Regions from separate parts of the Neorhizobium sp. BETTINA12A genome, predicted to be linked through region 4. Evidence: predicted binding sites of a transcription regulator. Region 4 holds the regulator's gene; each other region holds the start of a gene.

Region 1 (5,490 bases), on a different contig from region 4:
CCGGCCGGTCAGTGACCCTTTTTGCCCATGACCCGCGAACGCAGCGCATTCGAGAGGTTGTCGAAGACGAAGACCACGAGAAGGATCAGCAGGACCATGTAGGCGACCTTGTCCCAGTCGGCATTGGTCTTCATGGATTCGAGCAGCTTGAGGCCGATACCGCCGGCTCCGACAGCGCCGATCACCGTCGCCGAACGGGTGTTGGACTCCCAGAAATACAGCGATTGTGAGATGAAAATAGGCAGGACCTGCGGCACGACGCCGTAGCGCTGCACGATGACCGGCGCGGCTCCCACCGACTTGACGCCCTCGCGCTGCTTGTCGTCGACATTCTCCAGCGCTTCCGAATAGACCTTGCCGAGCGCGCCGGTGTCCGTGAAGAAGATGGCGGCGATCCCCGGCAACGGCCCCGGGCCGAAGGCGCGGGTGAAGAACAAGGCCCAGATCAGCATGTCGATGGAGCGCAGAAAGTCGAAGAAGCGCTTCATCCCCCAGTTCATCGGCCGGCTTGTGGTGATATTGCGCGCCGCGACGAAGGCGAGCGGGAAGGCGACGAGGGTGGCAAACAGCGTGCCGACAAAGGCCATGACCAGCGTCTGCATTAGCTTGGAGAGAATATCGCCGTGCTGCCAGCTGCCATTGTTCAGGAAGTTGTCGAGAGCCAGCGAGGCATTGGATTGAGCCGGATCGAGTCGCTCGCCGAAGAACATAAGCCCGGCGACGCCGGTGAAGCTGCGGCCCCAGAACGGTGAGTGGGTGTCGAAGAAGAAATTCGCCCAGCCGAGAAAGCGCCGCTGGATATAGACCTGGTTGCTGCGGATTTCCGCCTGGCCGGCAAAACCGAACCGGACATTGACCTTGTTGTCGTCCTGCTCCATCCGCGCCGGCGCACCTGCCGGCAGAGACGCCCGGTCCCCGTTGATCGCGACGGGATAGAGCTTGCCGTCGATATAGACATCGACCTGGCTTGGGGTCACTTCCAGGCGGTTCTCGCCGCCGAAAAGGACCGTGTAGCCGCCGTTCGAGGTCGGCTTCAGCCAGTCGATCGCAGCACCCTCGGGATATTGGCGGCGGCTGGTCCATTGCGGCACGACCTGGCCGTTCTGAAAGCGCAGGCGCGGCTGGGCCCGCCAGGAATACCAGTCCTGGATGTAGATCGCCGCGCGGTCCCAGTTGCCGTTGACGAAGGTGGGGATGACGTTGAAGAAGGAAAAGCAGAAGGCGAGGTAGACGAAGACCGCAACGGCGGCGATCGCCAGGCCCCAGCGCTGCATGAAGCTGCGGTGAAAGACTTCCGGATAGGCGGTGAGCAGGCGTTCGCGATCTGCGGCATTGACGGCGAGAGTGGACATCAGGCGGCTCCCCGGCCGAATTCGAACGATTGCCTGCCGATCAGCCGGCGGCGCAGCCAGGCCGAGAACTGGTCGACGCAGATGACGGTGACCAGGAGAAGGATGATGATCGCATAGGTCTTGGCGGCGTGGTCTCGACCGATCGACAGGCTGAACACCTCACCGATGCCGCCGCCGCCGACGGCGCCGATAATGGTCGAGGCGCGGACATTGATCTCGGTGCGCAGCAGCGTGTAGGACACGAAATTCGGCAGGACCTGCGGCAGGATCGCGAAGCGGACGCGCTCCAGCCAGCTGGAGCCCGAGGCCCGCAGGCCCTCGTCCGGCCTCATGTCGGCATTCTCGACCACTTCGAAGAACAGCTTTCCGAGCGCGCCGATGGTGTGGAAGGAGACCGCGATGATCGCCGCGATCGGACCGATCGACAGGATGGCGGCGAGAAGGCCGGCGATGACGATCTCCGGGAAGGCGCGCATGATTTCCATGATCCGCCGCACTCCCCAACGCACTGCCCGCGAGCCGACGAGGTTGGAGGAAGCGAAGAAGCAGAGCAGGAAGGCGCCGGTCGAGCCGAGAATGGTCGAAACGATCGCGATATTGAGGGTAATGGCGAGCTGATAGAAGAAGTTCGGAATGTAGAAGCTGTCGGTGATCCAGACGCGGTCGCTCGTGTAGTCGAACTTGATCGAGCCGTCGGCATAGGGCGACGGCAGGTCGAACATGGCGCGAAAAATCTCCAGCGGGCTGTTCGGCACGAAGCTCTTGATGAAGTCGAAGAAATAGGGAAGACGTTCGAAGAACTTGCCGGAATTGGCTTGGTTGGCGAAATCCAGCGACGCAGCGAGCACGATCAGGAAAACCACAATGGAGACGACGGTATAGATCCGCCGGGTCCGCACCTGTTGCTGGTAATGGTCGAGGATGGTGCGGGAGCTTTCCTGCAGCCCGCTGAGTTGAGCGGGTTCGGCCACGTGCGCCATTCTGGGCATCCTTGTTGAACGAGCGGCGGCATCGTCATGATGCCGCCGCCAAGATATTGATCAGGCGCTGGATCAGCCGCCGATGACGGCCTTACGAGCGTCGATGATGGTCTGGTAGAACTTCTGGTCGACCGGCGACCAGTCGACGTAGCCGCCGCCCGTGAAGCTCTCGAAGCAGGCCTTGTCCTTCTTCGGCAGCTCGGCGAAGTAGGCGGTCACCTTCTTCTTCATGTCGTCCGAAAGCTTGTTGGAAACCATCAGCGGGCCGTTCGGGATGAGCGGGGACTTCCAGACCTGGACGATGTCGTCCATGTCGAGCAGGCCCTTGGTGACCATGATGTGCAGGTTGCCGGACGAGTAGCCCTGCGCCCAGTCGCCGACAGCCGAACCGAAGGTGGTGCCGACGTCAAACTTCTTGTCGAGAATGCCGAGAACGAGGTTCTCGTGGCCGCCGCCGAAACCGGTTTCGGAGAAGTACTGCTTGACCGGCATGCCGATGTCCTTCGGCAGGGAGACGTTCGGTACGAGGTAACCGGAGGTCGAGTCCGGATCGGCAAAGCCGATCTTCTTGCCCTTGGCATCGGCGAGCGTCTTGATGCCCGAATCTTTGCGGGCAACCATGATCGAGTAGTAGCCGGTCGAACCGTCGGCCTGTTTGGTTGTCAGGACCGGGGTAACGGCGTTCGGGTCCTTGATGTAGATCGAAGCGTAGGAGGATGCACCCATGACGGCGAGGTCGATCGTGCCGCCGAGCAGGCCTTGGATGACGCCGTTATAGTTCGGCGACGGGAAGAGCTTGACATCCGAAGCGCCGGTCGCGGCGATCAGGCCCGGCTTGACGCATTCGGTGCGGCGAACCTGGTCGGCTTCGTTTTCGCCGCCATCGAGGCCGATGCGCAGAACGGGTGCGCTCTGGGCGTGGGCCTGGCCGGCGACGGCAGCGATGGCGATCGTCGCCATCAGGATCTTGCGGAATGCAGACATGGAAGTCTCCTTTGGTGATTGGGGTGGTCAACCCGGAAAGGGCGTCAGTCTTCCGGCCGCGGGTCGGCAGCCGGAAACAGGTCAGCGCATGGCGGCGGCTTCGGCCATCATGCCGGATGTGTCGATCGCGACCGGAGCCTCGCCGCGACGGGTGGAGGCGAGGCTGGTCGACGTCATCGTCTCGTCGATCCCGGCGCCATCCCTGTCGGAGCCGTAGATCTCGCGCACCGCATTGGCATTGAGCTCCTGCGGCGGTCCGTCGAAGACGACGCGGCCGCCCGCCATGCCGATAATCCGTTCGCAATAGCTGCGGGCAGTGTCGAGCGTGTGCAGATTGGTGATGACAGTGATGCCTTCGCGCTCGTTGATGTCGCGTAACGCGTCCATGACGATCTTGGCATTGAGCGGATCGAGCGAGGCGATCGGCTCGTCGGCGAGCATCATTTTCGGCGCCTGCACCAGCGCACGGGCAATCGCCACGCGCTGTTGCTGTCCGCCCGACAATGTTCCGGCAGCCTGCAACGCCGTCTGTTCGATGCCGAGCCGCTCGAGCGCCGCCATCGCCATGACGCGCTCGTCACGGCTGAAGATTTTCAAGAGGCTCATGGTCGTCGAACGGTGATTGAGACGGCCGAGCAGCACATTGGTCATCACGTCGAGGCGCGGCACCAGGTTGAACTGCTGGAAGATCATCGCGCAGTCGCGCTGCCAGTTGCGCAATGCCCGGCCCTTGAGGGAGGAGACTTCGGCGCCGTTGAAGTAGATGGAGCCGGAACTGGGCTCCTGCAGACGGTTGATCATGCGCAGCAGGGTCGATTTGCCGGCGCCGGAGCGGCCGATGATGCCGACCATCTGGCCTTGGGGAATCTCGACGTTCACGGCGCTCACCGCGATACGGTCGCCGAAACGGCGGGTGATGTCCCTCAACTCGAACTTCATGCTCTCTCGCCAATTCAGCCTTTTTCTGAGTGCTCGATAGCGATGGTTGATGAAGTCTGAATGTCGGTTTTATGTCGATTTTATTATATTCCGAAAGTGCCCGTCACGCTTCCGTTACGTGGCATGACGGGACACGAATTCCTCTGCCGAAAGTGCCCGGAAATCATCGAGAGCACCTCTCAGTTTCAGGTGATCCCAGTCCCACCAGGCAAGCCGGTCCATCGCCTCGCCGACCGCTTTTGTGAAACGCTCGCGGATGAGTTTAGCCGGCACGCCGCCGACGATCGTATAGGGCGCGACGTCCTTCGAGACGACCGCACCGGCGCCGATCACCGCACCGTTGCCGACAGTGACACCCGGTAGCACGGTGGCGCCATGGCCGATCCACACGTCATGGCCGATGGTGACGCGATGGTCGCGCCGCCATTCGAAGAAGCTCTTCTCGTCCTCGGCATCGTCCCAGTAGCTGGCGGCGCGATAGGTGAAGTGGTGCAGCGTCGCCCGCCAGGTCGGATGATTGGTGGCGTTGATGCGCACGGAGGCCGCCATGTTGACGAACTTGCCGATCGTTGCGCACCAGATCGAGCCGTCCTGCATGATATAGGAATAGGCGCCGATCTCGGCCTCGCTGATGCGGCAGCGTTCGGAAACTTCCGTATACGGGCCGAGCGTGGAATTGCTGACGTTTGCCGTTTCGTGGATTGCGGGCTCGAGCCCCACCTTGACGCTCATGCGGCGACTGCCTTTCGCGGAGAAAATTGGGAGACGTCGAGAACGCGGTCTGCCACCGCCTCGCGCACTTCCTCGTCGTGGAAGATGCCGAGAAGGGCGACGCCCTCGCGTTTCTTGTCCGCGATCATGTCCACGACGACGCGCCGGTTGACGGCGTCGAGCGAAGCGGTCGGCTCGTCGAGGAGCAGGATTCGGTGGCTGGTGATGAAACCGCGGGCAATGTTGACCCGCTGCTGTTCGCCGCCCGAAAACGTGGCGGGCGGCAAGGTCCAGAGTTCTCGCGGCAGGTTGAGCTTGGCCAGGAGCTCGGCCGCCTTGTCGCGTGCTTCCGGCGCTGCGATACCGCGGGCGACCAGCGGTTCGGCGACCACGTCGAGCGCGGAGACACGCGGGACGGTGCGCAGGAACTGGCTGACATAACCGAGCGTATGGCGGCGCACGTCGAGCACGGTACGCGGATCAGCGCGGGCGATATCGACGAGCCGGTCCTTGTGGTCGACCAG
Region 2 (5,490 bases), on a different contig from region 4:
TCTGCATAACCTGGTCCCCCAAATGACAGCTATGCCGACATCCTGGTGAGTTCGGAGCGTTGCAACTTCTCTGTACCAGGGGCGCCTGGAACAAACCAAGCCGGTGATTGTTGTTGGCCATCCGCAATCGGAGGTCACGACATGAAACTTCTGGTGATAACGGCCGCAGCCGTTCTTTCGCTGTCGGCTAACTTCACGTTAGCGCAGGAGACGCCCAATGCGTCTCCTGGCGCACCACCGCCGGCTGAGGCAGATCGCTCCCCGAAGGCGCCGTCGCCTGTCACTCGAGAACTTGACGCAGACAGGGACGGAAACGAATGGCGGATGGCACCCATGGCAGACCGTTCACCGCCACGGGAGCGGGGCGCGCGGTTCCGCATCGAGAACGGCCGGACCACGATCGACCTGCGTTGCGCCGACGGCGAACCGACGAAGGATTGCGCGGATCTTCTCCTGCAGGTGCTGGACCGGCTGCAACGAGGAAACTCTTCGTACGATTCCGACTCTCGCGACTACGGCCGGGACCGCTCACGTGATCGCTGAAGCGGGGCCAAGGTAGCAGATCTTTTCCAGGGCGTTTCAGCTTAAGGCGGCGCGGAAGCGACCACAGAGAAGCTGAAGCACAGATGAATACGGACTTCAGCAACGGTTCAACGACCTTGCCGCAATCTGTCACCGTGTGCACTCTGGAGGAAACCGATGCGCAGGATTATCTTGGCGGCCAGTCTGGCCGCAGCTTGTCTGTTCGGCGGCGTGGCGAACGCCATGCCAATTGGCGACATTGTCGTCCCCACGAAGCCAATCGCCGAAAAAGTCGACTGGGCTTGCGGCCGTGGTTACCACATGAACCCGTGGGGCGATTGCCGCCCCAACCGCTGGCGCCCGCCACCGCCGCCGCGCTATTATAGCCATCGGTGGGACCGTCGTGATCGATGGGACGACCGGGGACCGCCGCGCTGGGAAGGTCGAGGTTACTGGCGCGATCGCCGGGACTGGCGTTGAAATGAGAAAGGCCCTTCTGTTCTGCAGAGGGGCTTTTTTTCTTGGTCACGCCGGCTGCGATGACCGGGCATTACGTCTCCGAGACCGGACGGGCGGAAACAATGTTCTCCTCCCCCCGACAAGTCGGGGTTGGCCGCTTAAGTTCAATTTTTGCCACTCCCAGCGAACATTCACGAGCCCGGATCGTTGTGTAGCCAGGAGGAAAACGGCCATGAAAAAGGACAGCAATCGACAGGTCAGGATCCCTGGGCCGCGTGATCACGATGTCGCAGAACACTGCCGGAAGAATGGGATGAGGCCGGAAGACGAGAGGAAGATGCTGAGGCTGCTGGGAAAGCACGCCCCTGCCCATGAGATCCACTCGAACTCTCCGCCGCGACCACCGCGGTTCCGTTAATGAGCGGCAATGGCGCTTCAGATGGCTACAGCCCCATTCCCGCCGGCCGCGTCCGATGCACCCCCTTTGGAACGAAAGCGAATTGTTCGGCAATGCCCAACAGGTCCGCAGCAAGGTGCAGCGCCGCAAGCCACATCTCGGTACCCTGCAAGCTTCCTGCCTGGCCGTCGGCGAAGGCAAAACCTCGTTTCGGCTGCCACCGGTCCGGCGATTGCAGGATGATGTCTTCGGCCACGGTTTCCGCGTGGCTGCGCATGAAATCCGTTTGTTTGAGGCACAGCCAAAGCGGATGGACCGTGTCGAGCAGATTGCAGGCCGTATAGGTTGGGCCGGAAAAACCACCATTGTTTCGGTAATGCAAAATAACGGAGTTGATCGCGGCTTCGGGAAAAGGAACAGGAATGCCGAACTGGGCATGGGCTCCACGGGTGAGGCGATAAAAGCCGTTGACCGGTTGCAGTAGCCCTTGTTCCGCGGTCGGTTTTCCCCATAACCCGGTCGAACGATCGGCATGGGTGGTCAGCCAGCCAAAGAGGATTTCCTTGCCCCTGCCGCTCCTGAAATACCGCGCGTTGAAATAGAGCGCAGTGGCGATAGCGTCCACCCGGTCGCCGCACCACCATGCGCGGGTGCTCCAAGGCAAGGCCTCCAGCCAGTCGCATAACGCAACGGCGTCCATTTCGACGCCGGAGATCGGGTGAGACGGGTGGGCGCCGAGTATCTCCAGCGCATAACCGACCGCCAGCACGTTATAGAGAGAAGGAGAATCATCGCGGATGTTCTTCGCAGGGTCAGGGGGCCGAAACGGATCGGGAAAGAAGCCGGTCGCCGGGTCCTGCAGCGCCTGCAGACGATCGATGATCGCCTTCGCCTCATTCCCCGCAGGCTGTTCTCCAAAACCGGCGGCGATCTCGATCGCATCGCATTCATGCCTGACGCTCATGCGCGCGATGCCGTCGGCGTCCATCGACAGATAGCCGTCCGGTGTCAGATGCTGTTCCAGCACATCCCGCCACTCAGCTTCCGCCACCTTGCTGATCCGCAGCAGCGCCTGCTTCACCTCCGCACGACGCGATTTTCCAGCGGCTGTCGTTTCCCCACGACGGCGCACGACTTTGGCCGGCACCCCCGCCGCGATTGCCAGATCTGGAATGTCCTTGGTGACAACAGCCCCGGCGGCGATAACCGCACCCCTACCGATCGTCACGCCGTCCAGAATGACCGCATTGGCACCGATCCAGACATCATCGCCGATCGTAATGCCGCGCGTCTCATGAGGCTGATCGTTGATCGGGATGTGCGGATCGTCGAAGCCATGATTGAAACCGACGATCGACACCAGCGAGGCAATACGCACGCCGTTTCCGCACCGGACCTTTCCGGAGATGCATGCGTAGGGGTTGACCGAACAATGGGCGCCGATTTCCACGTCTCCCCGCACGAGGGCGTGCCCCGCAATCCAGGAACGATCGCCGAGGATCAGGGATGATGTGAAAATGCGGGCCTCGCTTGCGATGTAAGCGCTGTCTGCGATCCGCGCCCCGGCGGACCGCGCCAGTTTTTCCTTCAGCCTCTTTTGCAGATCGCTTTGAATATCCGCAGGCCTGCGTTCCCAGGTGAGGAATTGCAGCCTGGCTTCCCGATCCAACTCGGATTCGGGAACTTCTGGATCTGTCCGCATCTCGTCACTCGTTTGCACGCCGGCTTCATGCTCGAAAAGGCCGACAGGGTCGGAAAGCGATGGCCGATGTCATCATACCAATTTTTGACACTCGCCGAGTTGACGAAATACAGCAGACGAATTTAAGCGTCCAGCTTTTGTTTTCGATCTCCGCCGACGCCGATCAATGCCTCTCAACGCAAATGGAATTCACTCCCGCATTGATATGAGCCTGAATTTGTCATACACGTGTGATGAATACGGCGCGGACGCGTCGCGTCGTTGCAGCGGGGATTGAGCGTGACAACCCAGATCAAGGATCGGAACAAGGGATCGGGATCGCTGGTGTCACGGGTCGGCGAAAGTCTTCGGACGGCAATTGCCAGCGGTCAGTACTCGCCCGGCGACAAACTCCCAAGCGAAGCCGAACTGACGGAAACCCACGGCGTAAGCCGGACTGTGGTCCGCGAAGCGGTCGCGGCGCTCAGATCGGACGGGCTTGTCGAAGTGCGCCAAGGCGCGGGAATTTATGTGCTCAGCCAGGAGACTTCCGCTCCTTCCGGCCGGAAAATCGACCGGGCGCGCGTATCGTCCGATCTGGAGGTGCTCGAGGTGCGGGCTCCGCTTGAGATCGAGGCTGCCGGTCTGGCGGCGATGCGCCGGTCGCCGGCGCAGGAAGAGGCAATCTTCGATTGTCATCGGCATATTCTGCAATGCATCGAGCAGAATGAATCGATCCGTGAGGCGGATCTTGCGCTGCATTTCGCCATCGCCGACGCCACGAACAATCCGCTGTTCCGGCAGCATCTGGAATTTCACGGCACCGCGGCCATTCCGCAATCGAGGGCGACGCCCGGCGAACGGTCCGGAGAACAGTCCGCCTACCGCCGCATGATCCATACGGAACATGAAGCGATCGTCGTGGCGATCTCCGATCGCAACGAGGAAGCGGCGCGCAATGCCATGCGCGACCACCTGAGAGGCAGCCAGATCCGCTATCGGGATGTGCTGAGGGATTTCAAAGCGTTTTCAAGCTGATGCTCCAGTAGGCCAGCCGCATGGCCGGCCCGGCTCTTGGGCCCCAATCCGCTGTGAACAGCACCGAAGGTTGATCGTTTGAAAATGCGGCAAGCGCCTGACTTAACTTGCAAACTCGCAACGAGGGCGGAGACATCATCGGCGACGATCGTGACCACACCCGATCTGCATTTCATCTCAGTAGATCAAGGCTCTGCGGGACCGATCATAGGGGTCAACCATCGACGCTGATTCACAGCCTCGATGGCAGTAGCGAAGGCCGGGGGACGATCGGACCGCACCCCGGGGTCCCGTTAACGCCAATTTTAGCTCACTGGCGGTCCGCCATTCATTTTCTTGGTCAGCTCAGGCCGTACCAGGTACCGCGGCCCGCTCCATGAAGGGTTAGATGTCCCTGCTCGTTTAATGCGCGCAGATGATCCTTGACGGTATTTCTGCTTGCGCCTGTGGCCTTGGCCGCGTCCATCACGGTCACTCTTCCACGCTCGCGGGCCAATTCGAGAATTGCGATGGACAGCTCCGGCAGATCACCAAGAAGGATGCGCTCGCGTTCGATCTTGCGCTCCAGCCGCTGTTTCTGCCGCTGCAGGCTTCGCAGGAAGAACTCGACCCACGGATTCCAATCCTGCTCATCGGTTCGGATCGTGCCCTGTGTCCGTCGCAGAGCAAGATAATACGCTTCCTTGTTTTGCTCGATGACGCTTTCGAGGGAGCTATAGGGCACATAGGAATAACCGGCCCGAAGCAGGAGCAAGGTGGTCAAGGCGCGCGAGAGCCGGCCATTGCCGTCCTGAAATGGATGGATCTCGAGAAAAACGACGACAAAAACCGCCACGATGAGCAACGGATGAAACGTACCATCCTTCTCCTGAGCCTGTTGCCAGGCCACCAGGTCGGCCATCCGGCCCGGCGTATCGAAAGGCGATGCCGTCGCAAAGACGATGCCAAGGCTATGGCCGTCTTCGTCGAACGCTTCGACATTGTTGGAGAGCGTCTTCCAACTTCCCCGATGCCGCTCATCCTTGGTCGAGTGAATGAGCAGGTCCCGATGGAGTTGGCGGATATGGTTTTCGTTCAGGGAGATCTCTTCGAAAGCGGAAAAGATAGTTTCCATCACCTCGGCATAGCCTGCGACTTCCTGTTCGTGACGGCTGGTGAAAGAGCCGATGCGCAGATTCGAGAGTAGCCTCTCGACCTCGCGGTCGTTCAGTTTTGCTCCCTCGATACGGGTTGACGATCCGATGCTCTCGATCGTTGCAACCCGGCGCAGGCTGGACAGTCGGTCGGGCGCGATCCGTCCCAACGCTCGCCAGGCGCCTTTGAACTCGTCAATCTCGGCGATCAGCGACAGGATTTCAGGCGTGATGCGCAGTTTGAATAGATCGAGCGCCGG
Region 3 (5,490 bases), on a different contig from region 4:
CTGGTTGAGCGTCCGTTCGAGGGCAGCCTTCTCGGCTGGGTTCATCGCCTTGACCGCGTCTGAGAGGCGCTGGGCATAATCCGCCAACGCTTCGCCTTCGCGGCGCGGCACCTTGATCAGCCGGCCGATGGTCTCGGCGAAGATGGAAAATCCCTGCGCGAGCTGAAGCTGCGCCGAGAGCGAAAGGATATCCAGCCGCCCCGCCGACATCGGCGAAGAACCGATCAACCCGCTGTTCGCCGCGGCATTGGCCACGTCGATCCGCTGACGCAGCATCGGTTGCTGCGAAGGTGTCTGGTAGTCGACGAATGAACTGGTACGAACCGGCGGCAGCATCGTCCGCTCCAATGTCTGATAGAGACGATAGGACAGCTCGGCCGAAGGGTTCTTGTCTTTTCGCAACGATACGGCGTTGCGACCGGAACGCCTCATGGCGTCGCCAGTGCCGATACACAGGATGACTGTGGGGCAAAAAGGTTAACAACTCGCTAACGCATTCCCGTTTTCGCCGACAGGTCAGCGAAAATGATCCATTACGATGCAGATGAGGGGAGATTGGGGGTTATTGCTGGATCACGCAGCCAACTTCTTCTTCAACAATTCATAAATGCCGATTTCGTCCACCCGCACCGAAAAGATGTCGGCCTGGGATTTTTCGGCGCTGTCGGCGGCAAGCTCCTCGATTGCGCTCGCCGCCATTTCATTGGTCGGCGCTTCATTGTCTGCCAGGACCTCATCGGTGACGGAGTCGCCCTTGGCGGATTGATCGTCGGAGACGAGGCTGTCGCCCGCGTCGTCCGTATCGGTATTGGCGACCTGTTCGGCCGCCGCGGCGAAGAGGGCCAGCAGCGCGGTGTCGTCGACGGCAGGCGTATCGCCGGTGCCATCGGCAACCGGCGCGGCTGTCGCCTTGTCATTCGTCTTCTCGATGACGTCCTGAACCTTCTGAACGTCCTCAAGCTTCTTGCCGGCCTCCGCCGCCTGGATGTCGGCCTGGCGTTCGGCGCGGGTTCCGGCATCTTCGACACGGGTCGGATCGTAGCCCTGCGGACCGAGCTTCAGTTCTTCGAGCGTCTTCGGATCGGCGACGTCTTCGAGCCGCTGCACGACGCGCTCGACTTCCGTGTCGAGCTTGCCGCCATTGGCCTTGCGGTTGAGCCCGTCCATCAAGCGCTGGTTGTCGTCGCCGTAGGGGTTCTTGATCGCCGCGAGCAGCGTGTCCATGGAGATGCCGATGTCGTCGAGGCCGAGGTCTTCGGCGAGTTTGCCGACCTCGTCCGGCATCATCTCCTTCAGCGCATCTTCCAGCGCTTTCCCGAGCTTGTAGGAGGAGCGCGCCTCATCGGTATCGATGCCGAGCTTGATCGCCAGGCGATCGACGAGCTCGATCTTCAATTCGTTGGGGTCGGTTTTGTTGACGCTGAAAAGGGCGGAGGCGATCTTGTCGCGGGCGCGCCGGGCGTCTTCGCTGGCGCTGATCCGTGCTTCGACAACCGGATCGCTCTTCTTGCCGGTCCGCTGCTCTTCGTCTTTCTTGCGCTGTTCCTCGATGCCGTCGAGCATCGACTGCATCATGTTGGTCGCGGCAAGCCCATAAGTCTGCTGGGTAGGAAGCAACATGGCCCGAAATCCGGTCTCGTCGAAAGGTGCACCGCCAAGCAAAACTAGATTTGAAGGGTTAACGAGACGTTACCGGGTGGCTAGAACTTATGTCACCCTTTATCTATTCGGGCGGCCGCGGCTTCACCACCAGCGTCACCAGCACAAAACTCACGTAGAGAAGCAGATACCAGGACCCGAGCTTGCCGAACGATACTATGTGCCAGGTCTTCTGTGTCGGATAGATCCAGGTGCCCGTCAGCGTTCCGATATTCTCCGCAAGCCAGAGGAAGGCCGAGGAAAGAAACGCGGCAAGCACCAGCGGCATCCGCAAAGTTGTCCTGTTGGTGGTGAAATGGATGTTCACCCGCCGGAACACGATCACGGTCGCCGCAAACAGAAGATAGCGGATATCCGGCAGAAAATGATGGCTGAAGAAATTGGCATAAATGGCGATCGCCAGAAGCCCCGTCTGCCAAATTGGCGGATAATGGCTGAAGCGCATGTCGAAGATGCGGATCGTGCGGGCCATGAAGGAGCCGACTGCCGCATACATGAAGCCGGAAAACAACGGCACGCCGCCGATCTGGAGAAGCGATGTTTCCGGATAGGCCCATGACCCCATATGGATCTTGAATATCTCCATCACGGTTCCCGTGACGTGGTAGACGAGGATGACCCGGGCTTCGTCCCAGCTTTCCATCTTGAAGCGCAGGAACAAGATCTGGATCGTCAGGGCGGCGAGGAACAGGAAATCGTAGCGATGGACCGGCCAATCCGGTTGCCAGATGACTTTGGTGATGAGCAGCAGCGCCAGCATCATCGCCGCGAACAGGCAGGCCCAGGCCTGTTTCAGGCCGAACAGGATGAATTCTGACAGCCACCATGGAAGCGGCGCGAGCGCGCCGCGAATGAGAAGTCGCAACGGCTCGAGATAAGGCCCGGTCTCGTGGGCCGCCGGACGTTCGCGATAGCCTTGATCCATCCGCCGGTCAGCCTATCAGCTATGGGCGAAGATATCGGCCTCTTCCCAGCCCAGCAGGTCCAGCTTCGCCCGCGTCGGCAGGAATTCGAAACAGGCCTGGGCCAGTTCGGCGCGCTTGTCGCGCACCAGGCGGTAGGTCAGCTTGTCGCGCAGCGCATGCAGGTGGAGCACGTCGGAAGCAGCATATTCGAGTTGCGCCGGCGAAAGCACCTCGGCGGCCCAGTCGGATTGCTGCTGCGCCTTGGAAACGTCGACGTCGAGCATTTCCTTGAGATTGTCCTTGAGCCCGTGCCGGTCGGTATAGGTGCGGGTCAGCCGCGAGGCGATCTTGGTGCAGAACACCGGCGTCGTGGTCACGCCGAACGTATGGAAGAGCACGGCGATGTCGAAGCGGCCGTAATGGAAGATCTTCTGGCGCGACGGATCGGCGAGCATGGCGACGAGATTGGGAGCCTCGTTCTGGCCGGCCGCGATGCGGATCACGTCTGCCGAGCCGTCGCCCGGCGAAAGCTGCACGACGCAAAGCCGGTCGCGACGGGGCACGAGGCCGAGCGTTTCCGTATCGATGGCGATCGCCCCGGTATATCGGGCTGCAGCGACTGCCGGAATATCGCCTTCATGATACCTGATCTCTGCCATGTCCGTCTCCGTCTGCCTGTCTGCAAGGATTCGCTATAAACCACGTTTTTCGCCAGGGATATGGGTGATCTTGGGAAGGCCGCACCGCCAGCGGTCAAATGTGTTTCATTACGCGACCGAATTCTGCGCGGGCATTTGCTCAGCCTTGCACTTAATGCATTGCTGCATTGCAACCAAGCGGCTTGGCCTGCTTAAACGATTAGCCTATATCTTTGGTCATCGGGCGACGCACTCCTCCTCCCAGTGTTGCCTGATACGGATCGACAACATCCTCCTCCTCCCAGTTGTCGATCAAGTTTAAAGCCTGGCGCACCCTCCTCCCGCGCCAGGCTTTTTCCGTTTCTGGAGCAGGATTTCCTTCAAAACATTGCTTTTTGCCTTACGACAGCCGAGGTGCCGCGATCTGTGATTGGCGTCACGTAGGTGTCACGCACCGCCGATATACGAAACCTCGCCTTCCCTTTGAACTTTTCGTGAGGTTACTATGCGCAAGATTTTTGCCGCTCTGGTCGTTTCGACCGCGCTCGCCGGCGCCGCCCAGGCTGCCACCGTTTATCCGCTGGATCGCGCCACGATCCTCAGCGGCTCCCCCTTCGATTTCAAGGTCGAGTTCAACTCCGTCGTAAAGCCGGAAGACGTCAAGATCACCGTCAACGGCCAGGATTACAAGACTGTTCTCGGCAAGGAAGTCCAGTTCGTCGCGGAAGAAAAGAACAAGGACAAGATCCTCGGTTCTGCCGTCATCCTGCGCGGCCTGACCATCGCCACCGCTGGCGATTACAAGGTCGAGATTTCGGCCGGTTCCGAGACGAAGACCGTCACCTGGAATGTCTACGGCACGGGTTCTGCCCCGAAGGCCAAGAATATCATCTTCATGCTCGGCGATGGCCTTTCGGTCGCGCATCGCACAGCTGCCCGCATCATGTCCAAGGGCATGACCGAAGGCAAGGCCAACGGCCGTCTCGCCATGGACGACCTCGACCATATGGCCTTCGTCGGCACCTCGGCGACCAACGCTGTCGACACCGACTCGGCCAACACGATGTCGGCCTACATGACCGGTCACAAGACCGCCGTGAACGCGATCGGCGTTTATGCCGACCGCACGCCGGACTCGCTGGACGACCCCAAGGTCGAAACGATTGCTGAAGCACTTCGCCGCCAGACCGGCAAGTCGATCGGTATCGTCGCCACCTCCGAAATCGAGGACGCGACGCCTGCCGCCGTCGTCTCCCACACCCGTAACCGCAACGACAAGGCCGATGTCGTCGGCATGCTGCTAGGCGTCAAGCCGGACGTCCTGCTCGGCGGCGGTTCTGCGTATTTCCTGCCGCAGGCGACTGCCGGCTCGAAGCGCAAGGACGACAAGGATTATGTCAAGCTCTTCAAGGATGCCGGCTACACGCTGGCCACTGACAAGAACGAACTTGCAGCCGGCGCAAACGCCAATGGGTTGCTGCTCGGCCTCTTCCATCCTGGCAACATGGACGTCACGCTTGACCGCGAGTTCCTGAAGAAGGGCACCGTCGAGAAGTATCCGAACCAGCCGGGTCTGGTCGCCATGACCAAGGTAGCCCTCGATCGTCTTTCCAAGGACCAGGACGGTTTCTTCCTGATGGTCGAAGGCTCCTCGATCGACAAGATGTCCCATCCGCTCGACTGGGACCGTGCCGTCATCGAAACCATCGAATTCGACCAGGCGATCGCTGTCGCCCGCGAGTTCCAGAAGACCCATCCCGACACGCTGATCGTCGTCACCGGCGACCACACCCATGGCGTTTCGATCATCGGCACGGTTGACGATGACAAGCCGGGCACCGAGATGCGCGAAAAGGTCGGCACCTATGCCGAAGCCGGCTTCCCCAACTACAAGGACGAAAACGGCGACGGTTATCCGGACAAGATCGACGTTTCGCGCCGGCTGTTCCTTGCCGCCACCAACGGCCCGGACCACTACGAAACCTTCCGCCCGAAAATGGATGGCCCGTTCGTTCCGGCGATCCAGAACGAGAAGAAGGAATACGTTGCCAATGAGCAATACAAGAACGTGCCTGGCGCGGTCTTCGTTCAGGGCAATCTCCCGAAGAGCAGCGACAGCGGCGTTCACTCCGTCGATGACGTCGTCCTGCAGTCGTCTGGCCCCGGTTCGGAAGGCTTCAAGGGCTATATGGAAGAAAGCGACATCTACAAGGTGCTCGCCGATACTTTCGCGCTCGGCACCAAGCAGACCAACTAAGGTCTGACGGCCTGCCGTACCCGTGGTAGAA
Region 4 (5,490 bases):
CGAAGAACAAGTTCACCGATCTGATCGAGGTGAACATCAACAATCTCGCGGCCGTTCCCTCGATCGTCTACGGTCTGCTCGGTCTGGCGGTGTTCGTCAACTTCATGGGCCTGCCGCGTTCCGCCTCCTTCGTCGGTGGTCTGGTGCTCACCCTCATGACGCTGCCGACGATCATCATCGCGACCCGCGCCGCCTTGAAGGCCGTGCCGCCATCGATCCGCGCCGCCGCCCTCGGGCTCGGCGCCTCGAAGATGCAGACGATCTTCCACCATGTCCTGCCGCTTGCCATGCCGGGCATCCTGACCGGCACCATCATCGGCCTGGCCCACGCACTCGGCGAAACCGCACCGCTGCTCCTGATCGGCATGGTGGCTTTCGTTGCCAACTATCCGACCACGCCGCTCGACCCGTCGACGGCGCTGCCGGTCCAGATCTACATGTGGGCGAACGAAGCGGAGCGCGCGTTCGTCGAGCGTACCTCGGGAGCAATCATCATCCTGCTCCTGTTTCTCATCCTAATGAATGTTGGCGCAATTCTCTTGAGGCGTCGCTTCGAGCGGCGCTGGTAGAAGGAGTATGACAATGAATATGATGTCAGAATCGGCAGTTGAAAAGGCGCTGGACCAAAAGATGAGCGATGCTTCCCACAAGATGATCGGCAAGGACGTTTCGGTGTATTACGGCGAGAAGCGTGCGCTCTTCGACGTGAACCTCAACGTCCGCGAAAACACTGTGACGGCTCTCATCGGTCCTTCCGGTTGCGGCAAGTCCACCTTCCTGCGCTGCCTCAACCGCATGAACGACACGATCGAGAATTGCCGCGTCACCGGCAAGATCACCCTCGACACGGACGATATCTACGACAATAACATCGACGTCGTGGAACTTCGCGCCCGCGTCGGCATGGTTTTCCAGAAGCCGAACCCGTTCCCGAAGACCATCTACGAGAACATTTCCTACGGTCCGCGCATCCACGGCCTTTCCAAGAATAAGGCCGACATGGATCAGATCGTCGAGGCGAGCCTGCAGCGCGCCGGTCTCTGGACTGAAGTCAAGGATCGTCTGCATGAATCCGGCACCGGCCTCTCCGGCGGTCAGCAGCAGCGTCTGTGCATCGCCCGCGCGATCGCCGTGTCGCCGGAAGTCATCCTCATGGACGAACCCTGCTCGGCTCTCGATCCGATCGCGACCGCCAAGGTCGAAGAACTCATCCATGAACTGCGTGCCAACTACACGATCGTCATCGTGACGCACTCGATGCAGCAGGCTGCCCGCGTCTCGCAGCGCACCGCCATGTTCCATCTCGGCCAGCTCGTCGAGGAGAACGACACCGACAAGATGTTCACCAATCCCGACGACCAGCGCACCCAGGATTACATCATGGGCCGTTTCGGCTGATCCAGCCGACTGTGCCGCCTGAAAATCAATTTTGAGGACTAGAAGATGGCATCGACCCATATCCTGTCGGCTTATGACGACGAACTGAAATACTTGAGCCGCCGCATTTCCGAAATGGGCGGTCTCGCCGAGCAGATGTGCTCGGACGCCGTGCGCGCGCTGGTCAATTCCGACGCCGCACTCGCCCAGAAGGTCATTTCCGATGACGTGATCCTCGATCACGCCGAGCGTGAGATCGGTGACAAGGCGATCATCACGATCGCCCGCCGCCAGCCGGTTGCAGCCGACCTTCGCGAGATCGTCGGTTCGCTGCGCATCGCCTCCGATCTGGAGCGCGTCGGCGACCTTGGCAAGAACACCGCCAAGCGCGTCATCGCGGTTCAGGGCACCGGCGTTCCGCGCAAGCTCGCCCGCGGCCTCGAGCATCTCTCCGATCTCGCCCTCGTGCAGCTCAAGGACGTCCTCGACGTCTATTCGACGCGTTCGGCGGAAAAGGCCGAGGCGATCCGCAGCCGCGACGAGGAAATCGACGCGATGTACACCTCGCTGTTCCGCGAACTCCTCACCTACATGATGGAGGATCCGCGCAACATCACCACCTGCACGCATCTGCTGTTCTGCGCCAAGAACATCGAGCGTATCGGCGACCACGCCACCAATATCGCCGAGACCATCTACTACATGACGACCGGTGCCCAGCCGGAAGGCGATCGTCCGAAGGACGACTCGTCGAATACGCTCGGCGCGATCACCGAATAGAACTGACGGAGCAGGCCAAGAATGCTGCCGAAAATTGCTGTCGTAGAAGACGAAGAAGCGCTGAGCGTGCTTCTTCGTTACAATCTGGAAGCCGAGGGTTATGAGGTCGATACCGTTTTGCGGGGCGACGAAGCCGAAATTCGGCTTCAGGAGCGGGTACCAGACCTCCTGATCCTGGACTGGATGCTGCCCGGCGTTTCCGGCATCGAACTCTGCCGCCGGCTGCGCATGCGCCCGGAAACGGAGCGCCTGCCGATCATCATGCTGACGGCCCGCGGCGAGGAGAGCGAGCGTGTTCGCGGCCTCGCCACCGGCGCCGACGACTACGTGGTGAAGCCTTTCTCGACGCCGGAACTGATGGCCCGCGTCAAGGCGATGCTTCGCCGCGCCCGTCCCGAAGTGCTCTCCAGCGTGCTCCGTTGCGGCGATATCGAACTCGACCGGGAAACCCATCGCGTTCACCGCAAGAGCCGCGAAGTGCGCCTTGGCCCGACCGAGTTCCGCCTGCTGGAATTCCTGATGGCCTCGCCTGGCCGCGTTTTCTCGCGGTCGCAGCTTCTGGACGGCGTTTGGGGTCACGACATCTATGTCGACGAGCGCACCGTCGACGTGCATGTCGGCCGTCTCAGGAAGGCGCTCAACTTCTCCAATATGCAGGATGTCATCCGCACCGTCCGCGGCGCGGGTTATTCAATGGAATCCTGAGAGGCGGCTTTAAGCCGCCTCGGTCTGCCGCTGCCATTCCGGCAGCGGAAAGATCCGGTCGTAGGCCCAGTTGAACACGAAGGCATAGACCACGTAAAAGACCGCGAACGACACGTCTATCGTCAGCGCATGGACGAGGCTGATGCCGAGATACCAGGCGATCAGCGGCAGAAGCGCGATCAGCAGTCCAAGTTCGAACAGCACCGCATGCGCCACGCGTATGGTGGTGTTTTTCTGCGTGCCGCCGGTAAAGCGCTGCATCAGGTGGTCGAAGCCGAGATTGTAGAGATAGTTCCAGCCAGTGGCGATCGTCGCGCTGCCGATGCCGACCACGCCGATATCGGCGGCCGGCATGCCGAAGGCGAAGGAGCCGAGTGGTGTGATGAGAGCGAGCCCGATCAGTTCGAAGCTGATGGCATGGCGGATACGGTCGCGTGTCGAGCGCATGATGACCTCCTGGGGTGCTTTCCGGGCCGTCCCGGAGTTTCTGCCCAAATGGGGGAGGTCGTCCTCGCTGACCTTCAGATAGGCGTAAAGCCGATCCGGAGCAAGGCTTGGCCGGCATATCTGCCGTGCACAACAAAAAAAGCGGGCCTTGAGCCCGCCTTCGATTTCGCCCTCGTGTCGCGCCGCCGCTCAGACCCGAGCGGCAACCTTGCGGCGCTCGTTGACCGGCTGGTAGGCGAGCTTTGCGTGGTAACCGCAATAGGGCGATGCATCCGGGGATTCACAGCCGCAGAAGTGGAAGTCTTCCTTGAGCGGGTCGCCGACCGGCCATTTGCAGGTGCGCTCGGTGAGTTCCGTCAATGCAAGGCGGCGGGAGATCGGCACGACTACGTTGGAGGCGGGACGATATTCCATCTCCTGGTAGGGTTCGATCTCGATCTCTTCCTTGACCATCGTCGCGCCGACGGCGCGGGTAACGGTCCGGGTCGTGACGCGCGACGCATAGTTCGGAGCCCGCGGCGCCGATGTCGTGCGCTTGGCAGCCGATGCGCGGCCGGTCGCAACCGTACCGCCGGCTTTCGCCCGGCCCGGCAGGCTGAGACGATGCACCTTGCCGATCACGGCATTTCGGCTTACGCCACCAAGTTGTGCTGCGATCTGGCTGGCACTCAGGCCCTCCGACCACAATCTTTTGAGCTTCTCGACACGCTCGTCTGTCCAGTTCATGCCCGTTCTCCGCCTTTGAACGTTGCTGGCATGCAGAATCCTTCCACCTTTGCTGCGAAAATCATTTCGCAGCACCCACTATATCTATGCTTGAGGTGACTAGTTCCGCCGCATGCAGTCTAGTAATTGATCATTAACCTAGTGTGAGGCTGACTCCGTGGCAAGAGTCGGAGGAATCTGCGGGATTCGATTTCGTGGTTTTCCCCAACTTGCTGTGATGGAGAGTCATTTTTGTCACAGAAGCCAGCACCTGTCGGTTTCCGGTCGAAACACGCGTAAAACGCCGAGCTTTGTTGACATTGACGGCCTAAACCCCGATAGTGCCCCCGCCGCCCAGTGGGCGGCATTTTTGGTTTTTCTGGCCGGTTTTGTCGGCCTTTTTTGACTGCCTAGAGGAGTGATGTCGCCATGGCTGAAGCCGCGCTTTTCGACACGTTTGCCCGGGCTCCGCTGCGTTTTGAACGCGGCGAGGGCGTATGGCTTGTGACGGAAAGTGGAGAGCGATATCTCGACTTCGGCGCGGGCATCGCCGTCAACTCGCTCGGTTACGGCCATCCGCACCTCGTCGGCGCGCTGAAGGCACAGGCCGACAAGGTCTGGCACACATCAAACCTCTTCGAGCAGCCCGGCCAGGAGACGCTGTCGCGCCGCCTCGCCGACAACTCTTTCGCGGATAAGGTGTTCTTCACCAATTCCGGTGCGGAGGCGCTCGAATGCGCCATCAAGACCGCGCGCCGCTACCAGTTCGTGAAGGGCCATCCGGAACGCTTCCACATCGTCACCTTCGAGGGCGCCTTCCATGGCCGCACGTTGGCGACCATCGCTGCCGGCGGCCAGGCGAAATATCTCGAAGGTTTCGGCCCCAAGGTCGAAGGCTTCGATCAGGTACCGTTCGGCGATATGGACGCTCTGAAGGCTGCGATCACCGATGCGACCGCCGCGATCCTCATCGAACCGATCCAGGGAGAGGGCGGCATCCGGCCGGTTCCAAAGGAATTCCTGGCTGCGCTGCGGCAGATCTGCGACGACAACGGCCTGCTGTTGATCTTCGACGAGGTCCAGACCGGCGTCGGCCGCACCGGCAAATTGTTTGCCTATGAATGGACGGGTGTTTCGCCCGACATCATGGCGCTCGCCAAGGGCATCGGCGGCGGGTTCCCGCTCGGGGCCTGCCTCGCGACCGCGGATGCCGCGTCCGGCATGACAGCCGGCACCCACGGCACCACCTACGGCGGCAACCCTCTGGCCATGGCGGTCGGCAATGCCGTGCTCGACGTGATCCTGGGGGACGGCTTCCTGGAAAATGTCCGCGACGTCACGTTGGTCTTGCGGCAGGGGCTAGCCAGCCTCAAGGATCGCTTCCCCAGCGTCATCGAGGATATCCGCGGCGAAGGCCTGCTGCTCGGCGTGAAGGCAAAGGTGCCGGCGGGCGACCTGGTTGCCGCCATGCGCGGC

The links. The regulator PhoB, encoded in region 4, activates phosphate uptake and scavenging genes when phosphate is short. The targets are predictions, from matches to a motif close to TGTCATNNANCTGTCAT.
Region 1: the regulator PhoB is predicted to act here: its motif matches at 4,316-4,332, upstream of phnC (phosphonate ABC transporter ATP-binding protein).
Region 2: the regulator PhoB is predicted to act here: its motif matches at 3,299-3,315, upstream of MOV61_RS17345 (DapH/DapD/GlmU-related protein).
Region 3: the regulator PhoB is predicted to act here: its motif matches at 3,637-3,653, upstream of MOV61_RS18170 (alkaline phosphatase).

The regions. Positions count from the first base shown of each region.
Region 1 covers NZ_JALBGW010000158.1:4,925-10,414, forward strand. Annotated here, with positions in the region: gene phnE (phosphonate ABC transporter, permease protein PhnE) at 9-1,352, opposite strand; gene phnE (phosphonate ABC transporter, permease protein PhnE) at 1,352-2,332, opposite strand; gene phnD (phosphonate ABC transporter substrate-binding protein) at 2,405-3,316, opposite strand; gene phnC (phosphonate ABC transporter ATP-binding protein) at 3,398-4,255, opposite strand; gene MOV61_RS24665 (DapH/DapD/GlmU-related protein) at 4,370-4,987, opposite strand; gene phnL (phosphonate C-P lyase system protein PhnL) at 4,984-5,490, opposite strand, start outside.
Region 2 covers NZ_JALBGW010000070.1:15,697-21,186, reverse strand. Annotated here, with positions in the region: gene MOV61_RS17350 (hypothetical protein) at 142-543, shown strand; gene MOV61_RS30600 (GCG_CRPN prefix-to-repeats domain-containing protein) at 700-1,002, shown strand; gene MOV61_RS30485 (hypothetical protein) at 1,214-1,399, shown strand; gene MOV61_RS17345 (DapH/DapD/GlmU-related protein) at 1,425-3,080, opposite strand; gene MOV61_RS17340 (FadR/GntR family transcriptional regulator) at 3,360-4,097, shown strand; gene MOV61_RS17335 (Fic family protein) at 4,438-5,490, opposite strand, start outside.
Region 3 covers NZ_JALBGW010000077.1:1,374-6,863, reverse strand. Annotated here, with positions in the region: gene MOV61_RS18190 (hypothetical protein) at 1-432, opposite strand, end outside; gene MOV61_RS18185 (hypothetical protein) at 574-1,620, opposite strand; gene MOV61_RS18180 (DUF817 domain-containing protein) at 1,724-2,584, opposite strand; gene MOV61_RS18175 (ribonuclease D) at 2,600-3,223, opposite strand; gene MOV61_RS18170 (alkaline phosphatase) at 3,708-5,459, shown strand.
Region 4 covers NZ_JALBGW010000005.1:82,841-88,330, reverse strand. Annotated here, with positions in the region: gene pstA (phosphate ABC transporter permease PstA) at 1-569, shown strand, start outside; gene pstB (phosphate ABC transporter ATP-binding protein PstB) at 583-1,398, shown strand; gene phoU (phosphate signaling complex protein PhoU) at 1,444-2,157, shown strand; gene phoB (phosphate regulon transcriptional regulator PhoB) at 2,179-2,862, shown strand; gene MOV61_RS02995 (PACE efflux transporter) at 2,872-3,309, opposite strand; gene MOV61_RS02990 (GcrA family cell cycle regulator) at 3,499-4,035, opposite strand; gene MOV61_RS02985 (aspartate aminotransferase family protein) at 4,444-5,490, shown strand, end outside.